DNA from 2 places in the Bacillus sp. LQ16 genome. Region 2 is predicted to be linked to the other one. Evidence: a T-box and tRNA genes for the amino acid it is inferred to sense, from the RefSeq annotation. Region 2 holds a T-box; the other holds one or more tRNA genes.
The links. The T-box of region 2 lies ahead of argS (arginine--tRNA ligase). A T-box ahead of a tRNA ligase gene usually reads a tRNA of that ligase, here a tRNA-Arg.
Positions count from the first base shown of each region.

Region 1: it has a tRNA-Arg gene. The T-box ahead of argS (arginine--tRNA ligase) is inferred to sense a tRNA for this amino acid. The anticodon was not compared.

Region 1 covers NZ_CM173491.1:5,002,289-5,005,460, reverse strand. Annotated here, with positions in the region: gene spoVAD (stage V sporulation protein AD) at 1-153, opposite strand, end outside; gene spoVAC (stage V sporulation protein AC) at 154-630, opposite strand; gene AC3EMB_RS25465 (YhcN/YlaJ family sporulation lipoprotein) at 660-1,145, opposite strand; gene AC3EMB_RS25460 (DUF1657 domain-containing protein) at 1,239-1,445, opposite strand; tRNA gene AC3EMB_RS25455 (tRNA-Arg) at 1,650-1,725, shown strand; gene AC3EMB_RS25450 (mersacidin family lantibiotic) at 2,023-2,256, shown strand; gene AC3EMB_RS25445 (mersacidin family lantibiotic) at 2,288-2,521, shown strand; gene AC3EMB_RS25440 (mersacidin family lantibiotic) at 2,553-2,786, shown strand; gene AC3EMB_RS25435 (mersacidin family lantibiotic) at 2,818-3,051, shown strand; gene AC3EMB_RS25430 (mersacidin family lantibiotic) at 3,083-3,172, shown strand, end outside.
Region 2 covers NZ_CM173491.1:2,137,324-2,140,495, forward strand. Annotated here, with positions in the region: gene AC3EMB_RS10810 (thiol-disulfide oxidoreductase DCC family protein) at 1-318, shown strand, start outside; gene AC3EMB_RS10815 (BrxA/BrxB family bacilliredoxin) at 402-836, shown strand; gene AC3EMB_RS10820 (class I SAM-dependent methyltransferase) at 886-1,662, shown strand; T-box leader at 1,703-1,917, shown strand; gene argS (arginine--tRNA ligase) at 1,963-3,172, shown strand, end outside.

The DNA.
Region 1 (3,172 bases), 2.5 Mb from region 2:
TTCATAGGAATCTTGTCCGAGCCATAAATCTTCATGAAGGATATCGAAGTCTTCTGGGATGTTCCCCTTTGCTTCAAACGGTCCACCAACGACTCCTGTCGAAATAATAACGGGTTTATTTTCAAATACCCACGTTCGGTGTCCTTGTAACATTTATAGACCTCCCCATTGAACGAGAATCGTTTTAATAAGTGCGATGACGAAAGCTGAAAATACACCAAATAAAATAACAGAACCCGCTAGTTTAAACATATTGCCGCCAACACCAAGGACGAATCCTTCCGTTCGGTGTTCGATGCATGCTGCAATAACAGAGTTACCAAATCCAGTAACAGGTACAGCTGTACCAGCACCAGCAAACTGTCCAAAACGATCGTATATACCAAATCCAGTTAGTAACATAGAAATGAAAATAAGAGTTGCGACTGTTGGATTTCCTGCTGAGCGTTCAGTGAAATCAAAATATGTGATGTAAAAAGTAGAAATAAGTTGTCCGATGAAGCAAATAAAACCACCGACGAAAAAGGCTTTTATACAATTTTTTAAGACAGGTCGTTTCGGTTCGCGTTCTTGTTCGAATTTTTTATACTCCTGTTGTACAGGGGTTAAGTTTTTATCTTTACTAGACATTGCAATCCTTCCTTTTCTTTTAAAAAGCGTTAAGTGTTAGACTCCATTTTTTTACCAATGAATTTTAATTGTTTATTAATTTCATCTTTAGATACTTCTTTTTCCTTAATTTTTCTTTCGAGTTTTTCGAGTAACATAAAGATTTTTTTATCTGTACTGACACGAACATCGAAAGTAGGATGCTCATCACTTAGCTGCTTTTGAAGCTTTTTACGAAGAGGTTTTAATCCAAACCTTTCGTGATGCTCAGGTGTAACTGCTATGTAGAGATCTAAATTTGAATTCACTGCTGTGCTTTTTATAATTTCATCCATAGCGAGAGCTCTTTTCTTCGCTCCTTGTGATATAGATTGATTAAAGGATTCCGTACTCGTCTTTGTTAACTTTGGACCTTTTTCTTTCTCCGTTCGTTTTGCTTCTTCTTTCACTTTTTTATCTAAAGGACTATTATCACATCCGGTAAAAGAGCTAAATAGAAGTGCAAATAATGCGGTTATGAGGCCGAGTTTTCGCATAATTATCATTCCATTTCTATTGCAATATGTAATGTGATAGAAAAAGGATGACTGCATATCATCCTTTTTCTATTTCACAGCAAGACTGATTTGTTATTGCTGTGAGTATTGTGGTTCTTCTTGTTGGACTTCTTCAACGCGTGGGTTTAAAGAATCGATAATCGTTTGTGTTTGCTGCGCAGCTGTTTGGAAAAGTTGCTTCGCTTGTTGGTTATCCGTATCAAGAGCGAATCCCTCTAAGCTAGCTTGTGCACTTTTTAATCCAGAAACAGTTTGCTTTAGTTTCGTAATTACAGTCATTGAATGAAGCCCCCTTTGGAATATCAATTCAAAGATTATAATTTGTGAGTTGGGGTGAATTTATGATTGGAAAATTTAGGGGTGGAATAGATTTTATATGCTTTTAGCTAAGATGCATAAGGTATTACGGGGATATTTTTATTGATTTAGATGGATTTTATTGCTATTATTATGAGAAGAAAATGAAGTGTTTTCTATAATCATGCGCCCATAGCTCAGTCGGATAGAGCGGTGGTTTCCGGTACCACGTCTGCCGGGGGTTCGAATCCCTCTGGGCGCGTTATATAAACTTTAATATTATTTTGTGCAGAAGCCCTTTGTGTGGTAAGTAAAAATACCACGTGCAAAGGGCTTTTTTGATGTTATTGTTAGCCTATTATTGTTTATTTACTGTTGAATCCGGAGCTGAAATTCCTAACTTACATTTTGTAGGTTAGGAATTTTTTATTTTAAAAATGTTAAAAATATGCAATTTTGCGAAGTTACCTAAAAACTTTGAATCTTGTAAATTTATAACTGTAGAGAACAACAAACAAATAAATAAACAAATGAATAGAAAAACAAAAGGAGGAATGAAATGGTTAAGAAATTTAAATTTACAAAAGAGGAATTAGTAGAAGCATGGAAAGATCCACAAGTAAGAGAAAAATTAAAAGACTTACCGAAACACCCATCTGGAAAAGCGCTAAATGAATTAAGTGAGGAAGAATTAGCGGAAATCCAAGGGGCATCGGATGTACAACCAGAAACAACGCCGCTTTGTGTGGGAGTAATTATAGGATTAACAACGTCAATTAAGATTTGTAAATAAAAATAAAAAACAAAATGAGAGGATGAATGAAATGTCAAAAGGATACAAGTTCACAAAAGAAGAGTTAGTAGAGGCTTGGAAAGATCCACAAGTAAGAGAAAAGTTAAAAGATTTACCGAAACATCCATCGGGTAAAGCGTTAAATGAATTAAGCGAAGAAGAACTAGCGGAAATTCAAGGGGCATCAGATGTACAACCAGAAACAACACCACTTTGTGTGGGAGTAATTATAGGATTAACAACGTCAATTAAGATTTGTAAATAAAAATAAAAAACAAAATGAGAGGATGAATGAAATGTCAAAAGGATACAAGTTCACAAAAGAAGAGTTAGTAGAGGCTTGGAAAGATCCACAAGTAAGAGAAAAGTTAAAAGATTTACCGAAACATCCATCGGGTAAAGCGTTAAATGAATTAAGCGAAGAAGAACTAGCGGAAATTCAAGGGGCATCAGATGTACAACCAGAAACAACACCACTTTGTGTGGGAGTAATTATAGGATTAACAACGTCAATTAAGATTTGTAAATAAAAATAAAAAACAAAATGAGAGGATGAATGAAATGACAAAAGGCTACAAGTTCACAAAAGAAGAGTTAGTAGAGGCATGGAAAGATCCACAAGTAAGAGAAAAATTAAAAGATTTACCGAAACATCCATCAGGAAAAGCGTTAAATGAATTAAGCGAAGAAGAATTAGCGGAAATTCAAGGGGCATCGGATGTACAACCAGAAACAACACCACTTTGTGTGGGAGTAATTATAGGATTAACAACGTCAATTAAGATTTGTAAATAAAAATAAAAAACAAAACGAGAGGATGAATGAAATGACAAAAGGCTACAAGTTTACAAAAGAAGAGTTAGTAGAGGCATGGAAAGATCCACAAGTAAGAGAAAAATTAAAAGATTTACCGAAA
Region 2 (3,172 bases):
GATAAAAAGGGTAAGATGAAATTTGTTTCATTTCGAAATGAAGATGTAGTTGAGAAATATAAGCTTTCTCAAGAACTACAAAGTAAAATGGAACAAAGATTGTATATTTTTAAAAATAATAAGTGGTATGACGGCATTCAGAGCATAGATGTATTGGCAAAGGCCGTTCCATCTTATTGGTTTGCAGTTCCTTTTATAAAGCTATCTATCGTACTTGGTTTTGGAAGTAAAGTATACGATTATATCGCTAATAATAGAAAACTTGTTCCAGTGGGACATTGCCGCGGTGGGGTTTGTGAAATCCCTACAAAAAAATGAAATCATCGTTATCTTTCTTTTGCACCTATTAATAGAGCGTGATATGATGAATTTGGAATGAAAGTTGAAGGAGAGATTACAAGATGTCAAATGCTTATGAAGAATACATGCGCCAAATGGTAATCCCAATGCGCCAAGAGTTAGTGCGTTCTGGGTTTGAAGAGTTAACTACAGAAGAAGCTGTAACAGAATTTATGGAAAATACATCAGGTACAACTTTAGTAGTTGTAAACTCTGTTTGTGGTTGTGCAGCTGGTTTAGCACGTCCATCAGCAGGTCAAGCGGTTGTTCGTGCTGAAAAACAACCTGATCATCTTGTAACTGTATTCGCAGGTCAAGATAAAGATGCTACTGCAAAAATGCGTGAATACTTCGGAGAAATTCCTCCATCTTCACCATCTATGGCATTATTAAAAGGAAAAGAAGTTGTTCACTTCATTCACCGTCATGAAATTGAAGGTGCAACTATGGACGAAATTATTACGAACTTAGAGCAAGCTTTCGAAAAGAATTGTTAAAGAAGGGGGAGAGTAAATCTCCCTCTTTTCTTTATATAGAGGTGAAACAATGATCGTAACAACAGCAGGAAGAACAAACAAAGAAATGACAGCATATGCAAAAAAGGTAGCAGAAGAATTAAATCGTTCTTTCATTTTACGTAATGATATACCAGTGCATAAATTACATGAGCAGTATGAACAAGATATACTTGTCGTAGGAAAGAACCGATTAGCTATTTATCCGAAAGGTACGGAAGAATCATTTTTCTTTCATCCGAACTCAGCGATGTTTCGTGTGAAAAGGTTAATGCGTGGAGAACACGATCCGTTTGTACAAGCTGCTAAATTAGAGAGCGGAATGACAGTGTTAGATTGTACGCTCGGTATGGCATCAGATAGTATTGTAGCTAGTTATGTTGTTGGTGAAAGTGGAACAGTAACAGGACTTGAAGGCAATGAATATATGGCTTATATCATGAGAAATGGTTTGAAAACATGGTCTTCATCTGTTTCTGAAATCGATGAAGCAATGCAAAGAATCCAAGTAACGCAAACGGAGCATTTTTCATTTTTAGCGCAATGTGAAGACAATAGTTATGATGTCGTTTACCTTGATCCGATGTTTGAAGAAACTGTCATAGAATCTGACGGAATTAAAGGATTAAAACACTTCGCTTTGTATCATGATATTACTGATGAAACAATTGCGGAGGCGAAGCGAGTGGCGAGAAAGCGTGTTGTATTAAAAGATCATTTCCGTAGTTCTAGATTTGAAAAACACAATTTTCACGTATACAAAAGAAAAAGTGCTAAGTTTCACTTTGGTGTAATTGACCCTTGCTAATTGTTTGAAAAGATGTATAATAAGCAATAATTAATTAAATATACTGTCTGTGATGAAGAGAGTAGTCTTTTTTAGAAGGAAAGCGAGCTAGGGATGGTGTGAGCCTAGTACGGAAGAAAAAGATGAAGCGCACTTCGGAGATGCTTCTTGAACGAATAGTAGAGAAAGCCGAGGCCCCCTGTCCTCGTTATAAACGGGAAAGTGGTTCGTAACGAACAACAAGGGTGGTACCACGGGTTCAAACTCGTCTCTTTTTTAGAGACGAGTTTTTTGTGTTTTAAAAAATAAGGAGGTTGTATCATGGATTATAAAATGCAGTTTGCGGAAAGTTTATCTAATATTTTCACGAATGAATTAACGCAAAAACAAATTTTAGATTTAATTGAAACACCGAAACAAGATGAATTTGGAGATGCAGCGTTCCCATGTTTTTCATTAGCGAAGCAATATAAAAAAGCACCAGCTCTTATCGCAAAGGAAGTTGCTGAGAAATTAAATGATCCGTTTTTTACGAAAGTAGAAGCCGTTGGTCCTTATGTAAATGTATTTTTCAATCGTGAAACTGTAAGTGATGCAGTATTAAAAACAGTTTTAGCGGAGAAAGAAGAGTTCGGTCAAAACCACTTTGGCTGTGAAAAAACAGTAGTAATTGATTATTCCTCTCCTAATATCGCGAAACCTTTTTCGATGGGGCATTTACGTTCTACAATGATAGGAAATTCGCTGAAACATATCGCTGAAAAATGTGGCTATGAAGTTGTAGGGATTAATTATATAGGAGATTGGGGAACACAGTTTGGAAAGTTAATTACGGCTTATAAAAAATGGGGAAATGAAGAAGTAGTGAAAGAGGATCCAATACGTGAGCTATTTAAGTTATATGTTCAGTTTCATGTAGAAGTAAAAGAGAATGATGAATTAGAAGAAGAAGGACGTGCTTGGTTTAAAAAGCTAGAAGAAGGCGATGAAGAAGCAGTTGAACTTTGGAATTGGTTCCGTCACGAATCATTAAAAGAATTTTCTCGTATTTATGAACTTCTCGGTGTGGAATTTACTAATTTTCAAGGCGAAGCTTTCTATAATGATAAAATGGAAGACTTTATTGGGATTTTAGAAGAGCACGACTTACTGGAAGAATCAGAAGGCGCATTAGTCGTTAATTTAGAAGAAGAAGGAATGCCGCCTTGCTTAATTAGAAAATCAGATGGTGCGACGATTTATGCAACGCGTGACTTAACGGCAGCTTTATATCGTCAAAACACTTATGGGTTTGATAAAGCGCTATATGTTGTTGGTCCAGAACAAAGCTTACATTTCAATCAATTTTTCACTGTATTAAAAAAACTTGGCTATACTTGGGTTGATGGTATGGAACACGTACCGTTTGGCTTCATTTTAAAAGATGGTAAGAAAATGTCGACACGTAAAGGAAGAGTTATTTTACTTGAAGAAGTACTTGAGGAAGCAATCGACCTTGCAAAACAAAATATTGAAGAGAAAAATCCAAACT